DNA from 3 places in the Enterobacter sp. LM3 genome. Region 1 is predicted to be linked to each of the others. Evidence: predicted binding sites of a transcription regulator. Region 1 holds the regulator's gene; each other region holds the start of a gene.

Region 1 (4,235 bases):
GAAAGAGGATGCAAACGACGGGTATCGCTGTAGCGACGAATCAGGGTGTTGCGGTCAGCATCAAGGAACAGCAGCTGAGGTGAGAAAGACTCCGGCAGGTTGCTCATCGCCTGCTCAAAGATTTCTGGTGATTCGGGCATGTTACGGACGTCGATACTGACGGCCGCCGAGATTTGCCTGTCGGCAAGCGTCCGCGCCAGATCGGGCAGTAACACGACCGGCAGGTTATCTACGCAGTAAAAACCCATATCTTCCAGCGCACGCAGGGCGACAGATTTTCCCGACCCTGAACGACCGCTGACGATCATCAGCACCATGTTCCGTTTCTCCTCAGGACAACAGATGTGAAGGCCATCTCCCGGTTATGCATCATCCTGATTGCCTTCTGCTTCAGTGATAATCTGATAGAGCTCTTCATCACTTTGGGCTGAACGCAGTCGACGGCAAATGGTTTTATCGGCCAGACGTTTAGCAACCAGCGAAAGCGTATGCAGATGCGTTTTCGTCTGGTCGGCAGGAACCAGCAGCGCGAAGAGGAGATCGACGGGCTGGTTATCAATGGCATCGAAGGCGATAGGCGTTTCCAGCTGCACAAATACACCGACGGCACGCAATGTGTCTTCTTCCAGTTTGCCGTGCGGGATCGCGATGCCGTTGCCGATGCCGGTACTGCCCATTTTTTCGCGGGTCAGAATCGCTTCGAACACCACCTGCGGCGGCAGTCCCAGCTGTTTTGCGGCCAGTTCACTGATGATCTCCAGCGCACGTTTTTTGCTCTGGCAGTGAACGCCACTGCGGGTACATTCCTGGTTAAGGACATTGCTCAGTTGAAGAGCGGAATCGTTGTTCATCATAATTTCACCTAAGCGCTAACTGCACAAATGGCCTGTTGTGTTTCACAACAGGCCTGTCTGCACCCGTTAACTGCCCGGACAATTAGTGTTGTTTCAGTTTATCTTTATGTTTATTTAGCTGCCGCGCAAGCTTGTCAATCAAGCCGTCGATAGCAGCGTACATGTCTTGCCCTTCCGCACTGGCATGGAGTTCACCCCCGTTCACGTGCAGGGTTGCATCCGAGATATGAGTCACTTTCTCCACTTTCAACACAATATAGACCTGATTGATCCTTTCGAAATACTGCTCGAGTTTCGCGAACTTAGCGTTCACAAAATCGCGCAAAGCGTCAGTGATTTCGACATTGTGTCCTGTGATGTTGAGCTGCATAGTGTCTTCCTTATCGGTTGTGTCAGACCAGTTGTTTACGCTGGTTAGACGGCGGAATGGATAAAGACTCTCGATACTTCGCAACAGTGCGGCGTGCCACCATAATACCCTGGTCGGACAGCATGGTGGTTAACTTACTGTCACTCAGTGGCTTCGCGGGATTCTCCGCGGCGATCAACTTCTTCACCAGTGCGCGGATCGCCGTTGACGAGGCTTCGCCACCGCCTTCGGTGTTCACATGGCTGGAGAAGAAATACTTAAGCTCAAAAATGCCTCGCGGACTGTGCAGATACTTCTGCGTGGTCACACGAGAAATGGTTGATTCGTGCATTTCGACGGCCTGGGCGATGTCCGCCAGTACCATCGGTTTCATATACTCTTCGCCCTGCTCGAAGAATGCCTGCTGCTGCTCGACAATACAGCGGCTCACGCGCAGTAGCGTATCATTTCTGCTCTCCAGACTTTTGATCAACCATCGTGCTTCCTGCAAATTGCTACGAATATATTGATTATCGGAGTCGTTGCGCACGCTGGTGCACATGGAGGCATACTGCTGGTTGATTTGCAGGCGAGGGATGCTGTCGGAATTCAGTTCAACGACCCAGCGGTCATTATGTTTTCTCACCAGTACGTCCGGAATGACATATTCCGGTTCGCTGGTCTGGATCGACTGTCCGGGTCGCGGATCGAGCGACTGAATCAGGTTAACCGCCTCTTTCAGCACTTCTTCTTTCAGACGCGTGACGCGCATGAGCGTGCGGAAATCATGGTTAGCCAGAAGATCCAGATGATCGCTGATGATTAAGCGGGCTTCTTCGATCCACGGCGTCTCTTTACTGAACTGCGACAGCTGGATCAAAAGGCAATCACGGAGATCTTTCGCCGCCACGCCAACCGGGTCGAAGCGTTGGATACGCTTCAAAACGGCTTCAATCTCTTCGGGCTCGATCTCTTCGTCACCGATACTTTCGAGGATTTCTTCCAGCGTGACGGTCAAATAGCCAGTGTCATCAACGGCATCGACGATAGAGGTCGCAATCGCGCGATCGGTATCAGAGAAAGGGGTGAGCTCTACTTGCCACATCAGGTAATCCTGCAGCGACTGGGTAGTTTCACCCTGATAAACCGGTAGCTCATCGTCCTGGTAGTCTGCACGCGTCCCGGAAGGCGTTCCGGCGGTGTAGATTTCATCCCAGCTGGCATCCAGAGGAAGCTCGTCCGGCATCTCTTTTTGCTCGAGAGCATCAACGGTGTCGAGTGTTTCGGTGTCCTGCGACTGCTGGGTATCTACCTCGTCATGAAGATCGGCTTGCTCCAGTAACGGATTGCTGTCCAGTGCTTGCTGGAGCTCCTGCTGGAGTTCTAATGTAGACAGTTGCAGCAGGCGAATTGCCTGCTGTAACTGCGGCGTCATTGCCAGTTGTTGGCTGAGCCTTAATTGCAAACCTTGCTTCATGTTCAGAGCATTTTTCTCCGGTTCGGCGTTACGTTACCTCTACCCTATCAGAGTCTGAAGTCTTCCCCAAGATACACGCGCTTAACATGATCATCTTCGAGGATCTGCTGCGGCGTACCGTGGGCAATCAGATGGCCCTGGCTAACAATATAGGCGCGTTCACACACGGCCAGCGTTTCACGGACGTTGTGGTCAGTGATCAATACGCCAAGCCCGCTGTCGCGCAGGTGTTCAATAATGCGTTTAATGTCGATAACGGAGATTGGGTCAACGCCCGCAAACGGTTCATCCAGAAGGATAAATTTCGGGTTTGCAGCCAGCGCACGGGCAATCTCAACACGACGGCGTTCACCACCTGACAGCGCCTGACCCAGGCTGTCACGCAGGTGCTCAATGTGAAATTCTTCCATCAGTTCATTCGCGCGATCCTGACGCTGTTCGCTGGTCAGGTCGTCGCGAATTTGCAGTACCGCCATCAGGTTATCGAAAACGCTCAGACGGCGGAAAATGGAGGCTTCCTGAGGCAGATAGCCGATACCGCGACGCGCGCGCGCATGCAGTGGCAGAAGGCTGATGTCTTCGTCATCAATGACAATGTTGCCAGCATCACGCGGCACAATGCCAACAACCATGTAGAAAGTCGTGGTTTTACCCGCACCGTTTGGGCCGAGCAGGCCAACGATTTCGCCGGAGTTGACGGTCAGACTGACATCTTCCACGACACGGCGGCCCTTATAGGCTTTCGCGAGATTTTTTGCAGTTAATGTTGCCATAACGAATTAGTTACTCTTCTTCTGTGCCGGGGCCTGGCCCTTACCTTTGTCCTGCAGCTGCGATGGAACAAGCACGGTGGTTACGCGTTTGCCTTTCTCGCTGGAAGCCTGCATTTTTTGCTCTTTCACCAGATAGGTGATCTGGTCACCGGTGATATTGCTGTCCAGCTGTTCCAGGTAGGCATTACCGGTCAGGATGACAAGATCCTTCGCCAGCTCATAGTGCATATGTGTGGCATGACCTTTTACCGGCTTACCGCTGTCCTGCATCTGATAGAAGGTGGCCGGGTTGCCATAGCCATCAATAATTTCTTTGCCTTGCTCACCGCCAGGACGGGTGACGACCACTTTGTCGGCGTTAATTTTGATGGTGCCCTGGGTCATTACGACGTTGCCCGTAAAGGTGACGACGTTACCCTGCATATCGAGCGACTGCGTGTCGGATTCGATATGGATAGGCTGTTCGGTATCGCCAGTCACAGCAAGCGCGGGAAGACTGGCTGCCAGCATCGCACTGGCGATAATTACTTTAAGGCTGAGTTTGTTTGTTTTGAATTTCATAGGAGGTTCTAACCTTTTCAATCAGCTCGGCATTTTTGCTGCGTAAGTTCCCGCGCATTCTCAGACCGCTGGAATTAAATGTTGTGCCATACAATGTGACCAGATCCTGCGAAGTCACGTCCTGGGTCACCAGGTTGATTTGGGCATTATCTGTCGTAATTTTGCGTAGTTGCGAGTCAGCGGTCAGGGCGTTGACTTCAACGTGGCCATACAGGTAAAGC
Region 2 (4,235 bases), on a different contig from region 1:
TACGCTGATGGACGAACGCGACAAACGACCAATGATACGAAATACATCCTGCATGGCTGGCGCTTCGCCGATGATGTCCGTTGTTGGGCCAAAATCGGGGGTATGACGGGGCTGCTGCTGCTCCTGGTAGTGGCTAATGGCGCGTTCAACCAGAGCGACAGCTTCGTCAATATCAAACGGTTTGGGCAGGTAGTCGAATGCCCCTTGCTGATAAGCGCTGACGGCTGCATCCAGATCGGAGTGCGCCGTCATTATGATGACCGGAAGCATAGGATGGCGTTGTTTGATCTGCTTTAAGAGCGCCAGCCCGTCCATTCCCGGCATGCGAATATCCGAAAGCAGAACATCCGGGGTTTTGGTGGTGAGCGCATCGAGCACTTCGCTGCCGTTCTCAAACGTCGTGCAGCTTAATCCTGCTCCGGTGAGTGCGCGTTCCAGCACCCAACGGATGGAGCTATCGTCATCGACTACCCAGACTATCCCTCGTTGCATAAACGTCACCTTTATTTTTTAATCGGCAGGAAAACCGAAAACTCGGTATGTCCCGGCCAACTGGTAAATTCAATTTTGCCAGAGTGTTGGTCGATCAAATTGCGGGCAATGGATAACCCCAGACCAGTGCCGCCTTCGCGACCGCTCACCATCGGGTAGAACAACGTGTCCTGTAAATGTGACGGAATGCCCGGCCCGTTATCCTCAACGTCGATGCGTGCTGCCAGGCGATAGCGCACGCCGTGCAGCGTCAGCTGGAATGCGGTGCGGGTGCGCAGAATGATTTCGCCCCCTTCCGGTCCCAGAGCCTGCAACGCATTGCGCACAATATTCAGCAGAACCTGTTCAATCTGGTCAGGATCGTGCGCCAGTTCCGGCAGGCTTGGGTCGTAATCACGCACCAGCGTGACGTTCTCCGGCAGTTCCATCGAGACGAGCTTCACTACCCGTTCAGCCACTTTATGAATGCTCTCTGAAACATGCATACCCGGCTGTTGCGGCCCCAGCAGACGGTCGACCAGATTGCGCAGGCGATCGGCCTGCTCAATGATGACGTTGGTGTACTCCGCAAGTGTTGGGTCGGGCAGTGCTTTGGTTAACAGCTGTGCTGCGCCGCGTAACCCTCCCAGCGGGTTTTTGATTTCATGAGCCAGCCCCCGTACCAGGTCACGGGCGGCAATTTGCTGCGCATGCTGGAGCTGTTCCTGGCTGAGGCGGCGCTGGTTGTCCATCGGTGCCATTTCAAGCAGGATGAACCCTTCAGGCAGACGCTGCGCCGTTAGCGAAAGAATATGTGAGCGTCCGTCGATCACCAGCGTCACTTCGTTATCGGTGAACCCCTGACCGGACTGCAAACTTTCCTGCATCAGGCCAATATTCAGCGAAAAATAGCTCAACAATTCCGGAAGTGGGGTACCAAACAGTTTGCGTGCGCTTTGTGCGAGCAGTTGCTGCGCCGCCGGGTTGGCGTAATGTACAGCCAGCTCGTCGTCGACCAGCAAAATACTGTTAATTAAAGAATTGAGGATCTGCCCAGCATCGGGCAGCGTGCCAGTTGCCATTCAGCAGTCTCCTGGAGTTGGTTGCACTAATTTAGTGCAGTATAGCTTTTTCGTTGCAAAAAGCGCGTGAGATCAGTTTGTTGGTGGAGAAAAAAGCCCATCCGAAGATGGGCTGAAAGTTTCCACGGCAACAAAAAATCCTCTCGCGTCTTTCTCGCCGCAGCCGCGTTGGCTGCCTTCGTTCACCCCGGTCACATAGCTATCTATGCTCCCGGGGATTCACTCAGTTGCCGCCTTGCTGCGACAAGAAATCCGCCGAGTATTAATTTCTTTCTTTAATTCTGACTTAAACGCTGTAGTACAGTTCGAATTCAACTGGGTGCGGAGTCATACGCACACGGTCGTTCTCTTCAATACGCAGAGCGATGTAAGCATCGATAGCGTCGTCAGTGAACACACCACCAGCAGTCAGGAACTCGCGGTCAGCGTCCAGCGCGTTCAGTGCTTCTTCCAGAGAACCGGCAACCTGTGGGATCTCTTTCGCTTCTTCTGGCGGCAGGTCATACAGGTTTTTGTCCATTGCTTCGCCTGGGTGGATCTTGTTCTTGATACCGTCCAGACCGGCCATCAGCAGTGCTGCGAAGCACAGGTATGGGTTAGCCGCTGGATCCGGGAAGCGAACTTCGATACGACGCGCTTTCGGAGAAGCCACCACCGGGATACGGATAGAAGCAGAACGGTTACGTGCAGAGTATGCCAGCATCACTGGTGCTTCGTAGCCCGGAACCAGACGCTTGTAAGAGTTGGTGGTTGGGTTCGCCAGGGCGTTGATTGCCTTAGCGTGTTTGATTACGCCGCCAATGTAGAACAGTGCCTGCTCAGACAGACCTGCATACTTATCGCCAGAGAACAGGTTGGTACCGTTCTTGGACAGGGACATGTGGCAGTGCATACCGGAACCGTTATCGCCGAACATTGGTTTTGGCATGAAGGTTGCGGTCTTACCGAAACGGTGCGCAACGTTGTGCACAACGTATTTGTAGATCTGAATCTCATCCGCTTTTTTGGTCATGGTGTTGAAGCGGGTTGCGATTTCGTTCTGGCCAGCAGTTGCGACTTCGTGGTGGTGTGCTTCAACCACCAGGCCCATCTCTTCCATCACCAGACACATGGTAGAACGAATGTCCTGTGAAGAATCGACCGGAGGAACCGGGAAGTAACCGCCTTTCACGCCAGGACGGTGACCTTTGTTACCACCTTCGTATTTGGTGGAAGAGTTCCATGCGCCTTCGATATCATCGATAGCAACGTGGGAACCAGAAATTGAAGCGCCGAAACGAATGTCGTCAAACAGGAAGAATTCTGGCTCTGGCCCGAACAGAACGGTGTCTGCGATGCCGGTAGAACGCAGGTACTCTTCAGCACGTTTAGCGATGGAGCGTGGGTCGCGATCGTAACCCTGCAGCGTGCCTGGCTCGAGGATATCACAGCGGATGATCAGCGTTGGCTCTTCGAAGAACGGGTCAATGAGCGCAGTCGTCGCGTCCGGCATCAGAACCATGTCGGATTCGTTAATGCCTTTCCAGCCGCCAATGGAGGAGCCGTCAAACATTTTGCCTTCTTCAAAGAACTCGGCGTTCACCTGATGAGCAGGAATAGTGACGTGCTGTTCTTTACCTTTGGTATCGGTGAAGCGCAGATCAACAAACTTCACTTCATGTTCGTTCAGCATCGTCAAAACGTGTTCAGCGGACATACTTAACTCTCCAGATTGGTCATTGTCGTCGTGGTAACGAGGTCTTCAATTTCTGTTTGTACTGGCCGTGTGCCATGTATTTTTATAAAGCGAAATCTGTGCCAACTTTTAAAACACCCCCAAAAGGCGTTATCATGCGCACCATAGTGCAAAAGGGCTGCACCATGATGGTCATCTTGCACCAGTATAGTGCTTCAATGTGAACATTGAGCACCATATTGGTGCAATTTACGTGAAAGTGCCCTTTTACCGCTCCGTGAAAGCGATCACAAAGCATCTCTGCAATACTTGTTTGCGGGGGATGTTTGTGATCCTGTTTTGTAGTGCGATTAATCCGTGTACAATAACGCGCTATTTCTAAATGCCTGAGGCAAAGTTGTGATCGAAAATTTGCGTAACATCGCCATCATCGCGCACGTTGACCATGGTAAAACTACCCTGGTTGATAAGCTGCTGCAGCAATCCGGTACGTTTGATGCGCGTGCCGAAACCCAAGAACGCGTGATGGACTCCAACGATTTGGAGAAAGAGCGTGGGATTACCATCCTCGCGAAAAACACCGCGATTAAATGGAATGACTACCGTATCAACATCGTTGATACCCCAGGGCACGCCGACTTCGGTGGTGAAGTTGAACGTGTAATGTCCATGGTAGACTCCGTTCTGCTGGTCGTTGACGCAATGGATGGCCCAATGCCACAGACGCGCTTCGTGACCAAAAAAGCATTTGCCCACGGTCTGAAGCCAATCGTAGTTATCAACAAAGTTGACCGTCCTGGCGCGCGTCCTGACTGGGTTGTTGACCAGGTATTCGACCTGTTCGTTAACCTCGACGCGACTGACGAGCAGCTGGACTTCCCTATCGTTTATGCTTCTGCGCTGAACGGTATCGCAGGTCTGGATCACGAGAACATGGCTGAAGACATGACCCCGCTGTACCAGGCGATTGTTGACCGTGTTCCTGCACCAAACGTTGATCTCGACGG
Region 3 (4,235 bases), on a different contig from region 1:
CAGACGATACCAATAATAATGGCCGTCACGGTGATCTTTAAGGTGATCACCAGGCCATCCAGCAGGTATGGCATAGAAGGAACAATAGAACTCCAGTCAAAATCGTACATTATTTACCCCCCAGATTGCCCGGCAGGCGAATTTTGCGTTCAACCAGGTTCATCACCAGCATGATGAATGCGTTAATCAGAACATACGCGAGCGTGATTGCCGTGAAGGATTCCCAGGCATGAGCGGAATAATCCAGCAGCTTGCCAGCCTGTGCGGCCATATCCACCAGACCGATAGTGGAGGCGATGGCCGAGTTTTTCACCAGGTTCATCATCTCTGAGGTCATCGGCGGAACGATAACGCGGTAGGCGTTAGGCAGCAGCACATAGCGGTAGGTTTGTGGCAGTGTCAGACCCATCGCCAGACCGGCATTCTTTTGTCCGCGCGGAAGGGACTGAATGGCAGCACGTACCTGCTCGCACACACGGGCAGCGGTAAACAGCCCCAGACAGAGCATTGAGGAGACAAAGAACTGAATGTTCGGATCCAGTTCTGACTTGAACCACGTACCGATATTTTCCGGCAGCAGTTCCGGGATAACCAGATACCAGGTAAAGAACTGCACAATCAGCGGAACGTTACGGAACAGTTCCACATACAGGGTGCCGAGGGTTGAAAGAAAGCGGTTAGGGACGGTGCGCAGAATACCGAACAGTGAACCGACAAGAAACGCGATAATCCACGCCGTTATCGATAATGCAACGGTGACCTGAAAGCCGCTCCATAGCCAGCCAAGATAGGTGGTGTTGCCGAACGGAGCTTGTTGCAGAAAAATGCCCCAGTTCCAGTCTATTGACATAATAAACTCCAGAAAAAAAAGGGTAGCAGCGCTACCCTCGAAGATTGGTGAGAAGCTCATTTTTCGCGCTGAGTGGGGAACGACCACTCAACGTATAGTCTGTCCATGCTTCCCGACAATCGAGAGGGCAGGAGATCCCGCCCCTGTTGTTCTAATTAGTTAAGAGCTTTGTCGTTTGGTGATTTGAACAGTGCTTTCATGTCGTCAGACAGTTCGAAGTTCATGTTCAGGTTCTTCGGTGGGATTGGGTTCTTGAACCACTTGTCGAACCATTTTTCCGCTTCACCGGAAGTTTGTGCCTGCGCGATGGTGTCATCGATCAGCTTTTTGAAGTCTGCGTCGTCTTTACGCAGCATACAACCGTAGGCTTCTTTTGATTGCGCGGTGCCGACGATTTCCCAGTTGTCTGGTTTCTTCGCTTTCGCGCGTTCACCTGCCAGCAGGGCATCATCCATCATAAACGCAACGGCACGACCACTTTCCAGAGTACGGAAGGAGTCACCGTGGTCTTTCGCGCTGATGATGCGCATATCCATTTTCTTCTCGTCGTTCAGCTTGTGCAGCAGCACTTCTGAGGTGGTACCGGAGGTCACAACGACGGCTTTGCCTTTCAGGTCAGCAAAATCTTTAATCTCGCCGCCTTTTTTGGTCAGCAGGCGGGTACCAACCACGAAGATGGTGTCAGAGAAAGCAGCCTGCTTCTGACGTTCAAGGTTGTTAGTGGTGGAACCACATTCAAAATCGAAGGTGCCGTTTTGCAGCAGTGGAATACGGTTCTGAGAGGTGATTGGAATCAGTTTTACCTGCAGGTCAGGTTTGTTCAGCTTTTTCTTCACGGCTTCAACGATAGCGTTGGAGTAATCCTGTGAATAGCCCACGACTTTTTGCGTGTTGTCGTAGTAAGAGAACGGGACAGAAGATTCACGGTGGCCGACCACGATCACGCCGTTTTTGGCAATCTTATCGAGAGTGCTTCCTGCTGCCGGAGCGTCTTCAGCGTGAACGACGCCTGCGGACATCCCCATAACCAGCATTGCTGTGGCCAGTTTACGTAATTGCATACCCAACTCCTTTCTTATCAGCGCCAGCGACGCATTGATACCCATTGTGATGTTGTTATATCTCGCGCTATGCGAGTGCAGTGTTATGCAAGCTTGTTAACATTTAGTCTGGCTTAATGTAAAGATTTTGCTGCGTTATTGTTTATTTTTGCGAGGCGCGCCGCACCATTCAGAGGCAAAAATCTCTCGTTGCACCGTTTCGGTGCTACCGGTGATCGACTCTGGTGCGACAAGGTTGCACATTAAGCTAAACTGCGTTTGCCTGAATAAACAAAGCAATAGGCGTGCCAGAATGAGAGTTTGGAGGAAATTGTCGGGTGACGGCTACGCCTTACCCGACCTACAGCATGAGAAAGTAGGCCGGGTAAGGCGCAGTCGCCACCCGGCAGGAAAAGGTGAGATTATCTACGGCGCTGGCGAAGGCTCATCAGCACTGCACCAAAACCAAACAGAGCGGTCAGGATCCACAGCGGCCAGTTGCCGGTGCGGGCGTATGGCGTCAGACCTGTTGTCGGTGTGACCCTTGTCGTCAGCACGTCGCGTGTGAATTGCGGGATCATGGCCTGGATTTCGCCCTGCGGGCCAATCACGGCGGTGATGCCGTTGTTGGTGCTACGCAGCAGCGGACGCGCCAGCTCCAGGGAGCGCATACGCGCCATCTGGAAGTGCTGCCACGGGCCAATCGACTTACCAAACCAGGCATCATTGGAGATGGTCAGCAGGAAGTCGGTATCCGGGCGGAAGTTATCGCGTACCTGCTCGCCGAGGATGATCTCGTAGCAAATGGCCGCTGTCAGGGCAAAATTGTGCGCATGCAGCTGTGGCTGAACGTACGGGCCCCGGCTGAAGGAGGACATCGGCAGGTCAAAGAATGGAGCCAGCGGGCGCAAAATCGACTCCAGCGGTACAAACTCACCAAACGGCACCAGGTGGTTCTTATTATAACGGTCGGTGGAGTTGTAGCTGTATTCGCTGTCTTTGCCGAGCGTAATGATGGTGTTGTAGGTGTCATAACGGTTTTGCTGATTCAGTCGTGCATCGACAATCCCGGTAATCAGCGTACTGCCGCGTGCGCGCAGCAGATCGTTCATCATGTTCAGGAACGGTTGCTGATTCATTTCCAGATCGGGAATGGCAGATTCCGGCCAGATAATCAGCTGCGATTTCCCCATCACCTCTTCGGTCGCGTTGGCGTAGATTTTCAGCGTGTTCAGTAGCTGCTTCTCGTCCCACTTCATCGACTGCGGAATATCGCCCTGCACCATAGACACCTGTGTCGCGCGCTCTGGCTGCAGGGTATACCACTGGATGTAACGCAGCGGGAAGGGAAGGGCAAACAGCACCAGAGCGGCGACCAGCGGTCGCCAGCTGCGGGTAACCAGCGCCAGTACCAGCAGGCCACTTACCACCATCAGCAGGAAGTTAATGGCCTCAATACCCATTACCGGTGCCAGCCCTTTCAGCGGGCCGTCGATCTGGCTGTAGCCGAACTGTAGCCACGGGAAGCCTGTCAGCACCCAGCCGCGCAGGAATTCGGTAATTTGCCAGACAACCGGGGCCGCAATGGCGACGCGGATCCAGGTCGTTTTTGGCCACAAGCGAGAGAGGATGCCGGCGAAAAGACCGGTATACAGCGAGAGATACGCGGCGAGCAACACGACCAGGAAGACGTTAACTGGCCCCGGCATACCGCCAAACTGGGCGATGCTGACATAAACCCAGTTGATGCCTGAGCCAAATAGCCCCAGCCCCCAGACGTAGCCAATAGCGGCGGCCTGTACCGGACGGCGGTTTAAGGTTAACCCCTGCAGCCCCATCAGAGACAGGAGCGCGGCAGGCCAGATATCGTAAGGAGAAAAAGCCAGCGTACCGCTGGCTCCGAGCAACAGCGCCAGCAGCAAACGGACGCGCTGGCGTTCAAGCAATGAGGCAAATGCCATTTACATTAATCTTCCAGTTTTGGCACCGGTGAGTCGTCCGGCATTCTGACGTGAACCTGAATAATACGTCTGCTGTCGGCCATCGCGACCTTGAATTGGTAACCGTCGATGTCAACGGTTTCCCCGCGAGCCGGGAGATGACCAAAGGCCTGCATCACCAGTCCGCCGATGGTATCCACCTCTTCGTCACTGAAATGGGTGCCAAAGGTGTCGTTGAAGTCCTCAATCGAGGCTAGCGCGCGCACGGTCCAGGTATGGCGGCTGAGCTGACGGAAGTCGATATCCTCTTCTTCGTCATACTCGTCTTCGATTTCACCCACGATCAGCTCAAGAATATCTTCGATCGTGACCAGACCGGACACGCCACCAAATTCATCAATCACA

Evidence for each region. Region 1 encodes sigma-54, which starts transcription at its own class of promoters, with help from an activator protein. Its sites were predicted from a motif close to GTTGGCACANNTTTCGCTNT; they were not measured.
Region 2: the regulator sigma-54 is predicted to act here: its motif matches at 3,336-3,355, upstream of glnA (glutamate--ammonia ligase).
Region 3: the regulator sigma-54 is predicted to act here: its motif matches at 2,184-2,203, upstream of ACJ9N4_RS02070 (amino acid ABC transporter substrate-binding protein).

What each region holds. Positions count from the first base shown of each region.
Region 1 is NZ_JBJURN010000024.1:15,802-20,036, forward strand. It holds gene rapZ (RNase adapter RapZ) at 1-317, opposite strand, end outside; gene ptsN (PTS IIA-like nitrogen regulatory protein PtsN) at 363-854, opposite strand; gene hpf (ribosome hibernation promoting factor) at 937-1,224, opposite strand; gene rpoN (RNA polymerase factor sigma-54) at 1,247-2,680, opposite strand; gene lptB (LPS export ABC transporter ATP-binding protein) at 2,728-3,453, opposite strand; gene lptA (lipopolysaccharide ABC transporter substrate-binding protein LptA) at 3,460-4,014, opposite strand; gene lptC (LPS export ABC transporter periplasmic protein LptC) at 3,983-4,235, opposite strand, start outside.
Region 2 is NZ_JBJURN010000014.1:91,002-95,236, reverse strand. It holds gene glnG (nitrogen regulation protein NR(I)) at 1-492, opposite strand, end outside; gene glnL (nitrogen regulation protein NR(II)) at 504-1,553, opposite strand; gene glnA (glutamate--ammonia ligase) at 1,840-3,249, opposite strand; gene typA (ribosome-dependent GTPase TypA) at 3,628-4,235, shown strand, end outside.
Region 3 is NZ_JBJURN010000001.1:444,530-448,764, reverse strand. It holds gene gltK (glutamate/aspartate ABC transporter permease GltK) at 1-110, opposite strand, end outside; gene gltJ (glutamate/aspartate ABC transporter permease GltJ) at 110-850, opposite strand; gene ACJ9N4_RS02070 (amino acid ABC transporter substrate-binding protein) at 1,006-1,911, opposite strand; gene lnt (apolipoprotein N-acyltransferase) at 2,313-3,851, opposite strand; gene corC (CNNM family magnesium/cobalt transport protein CorC) at 3,857-4,235, opposite strand, start outside.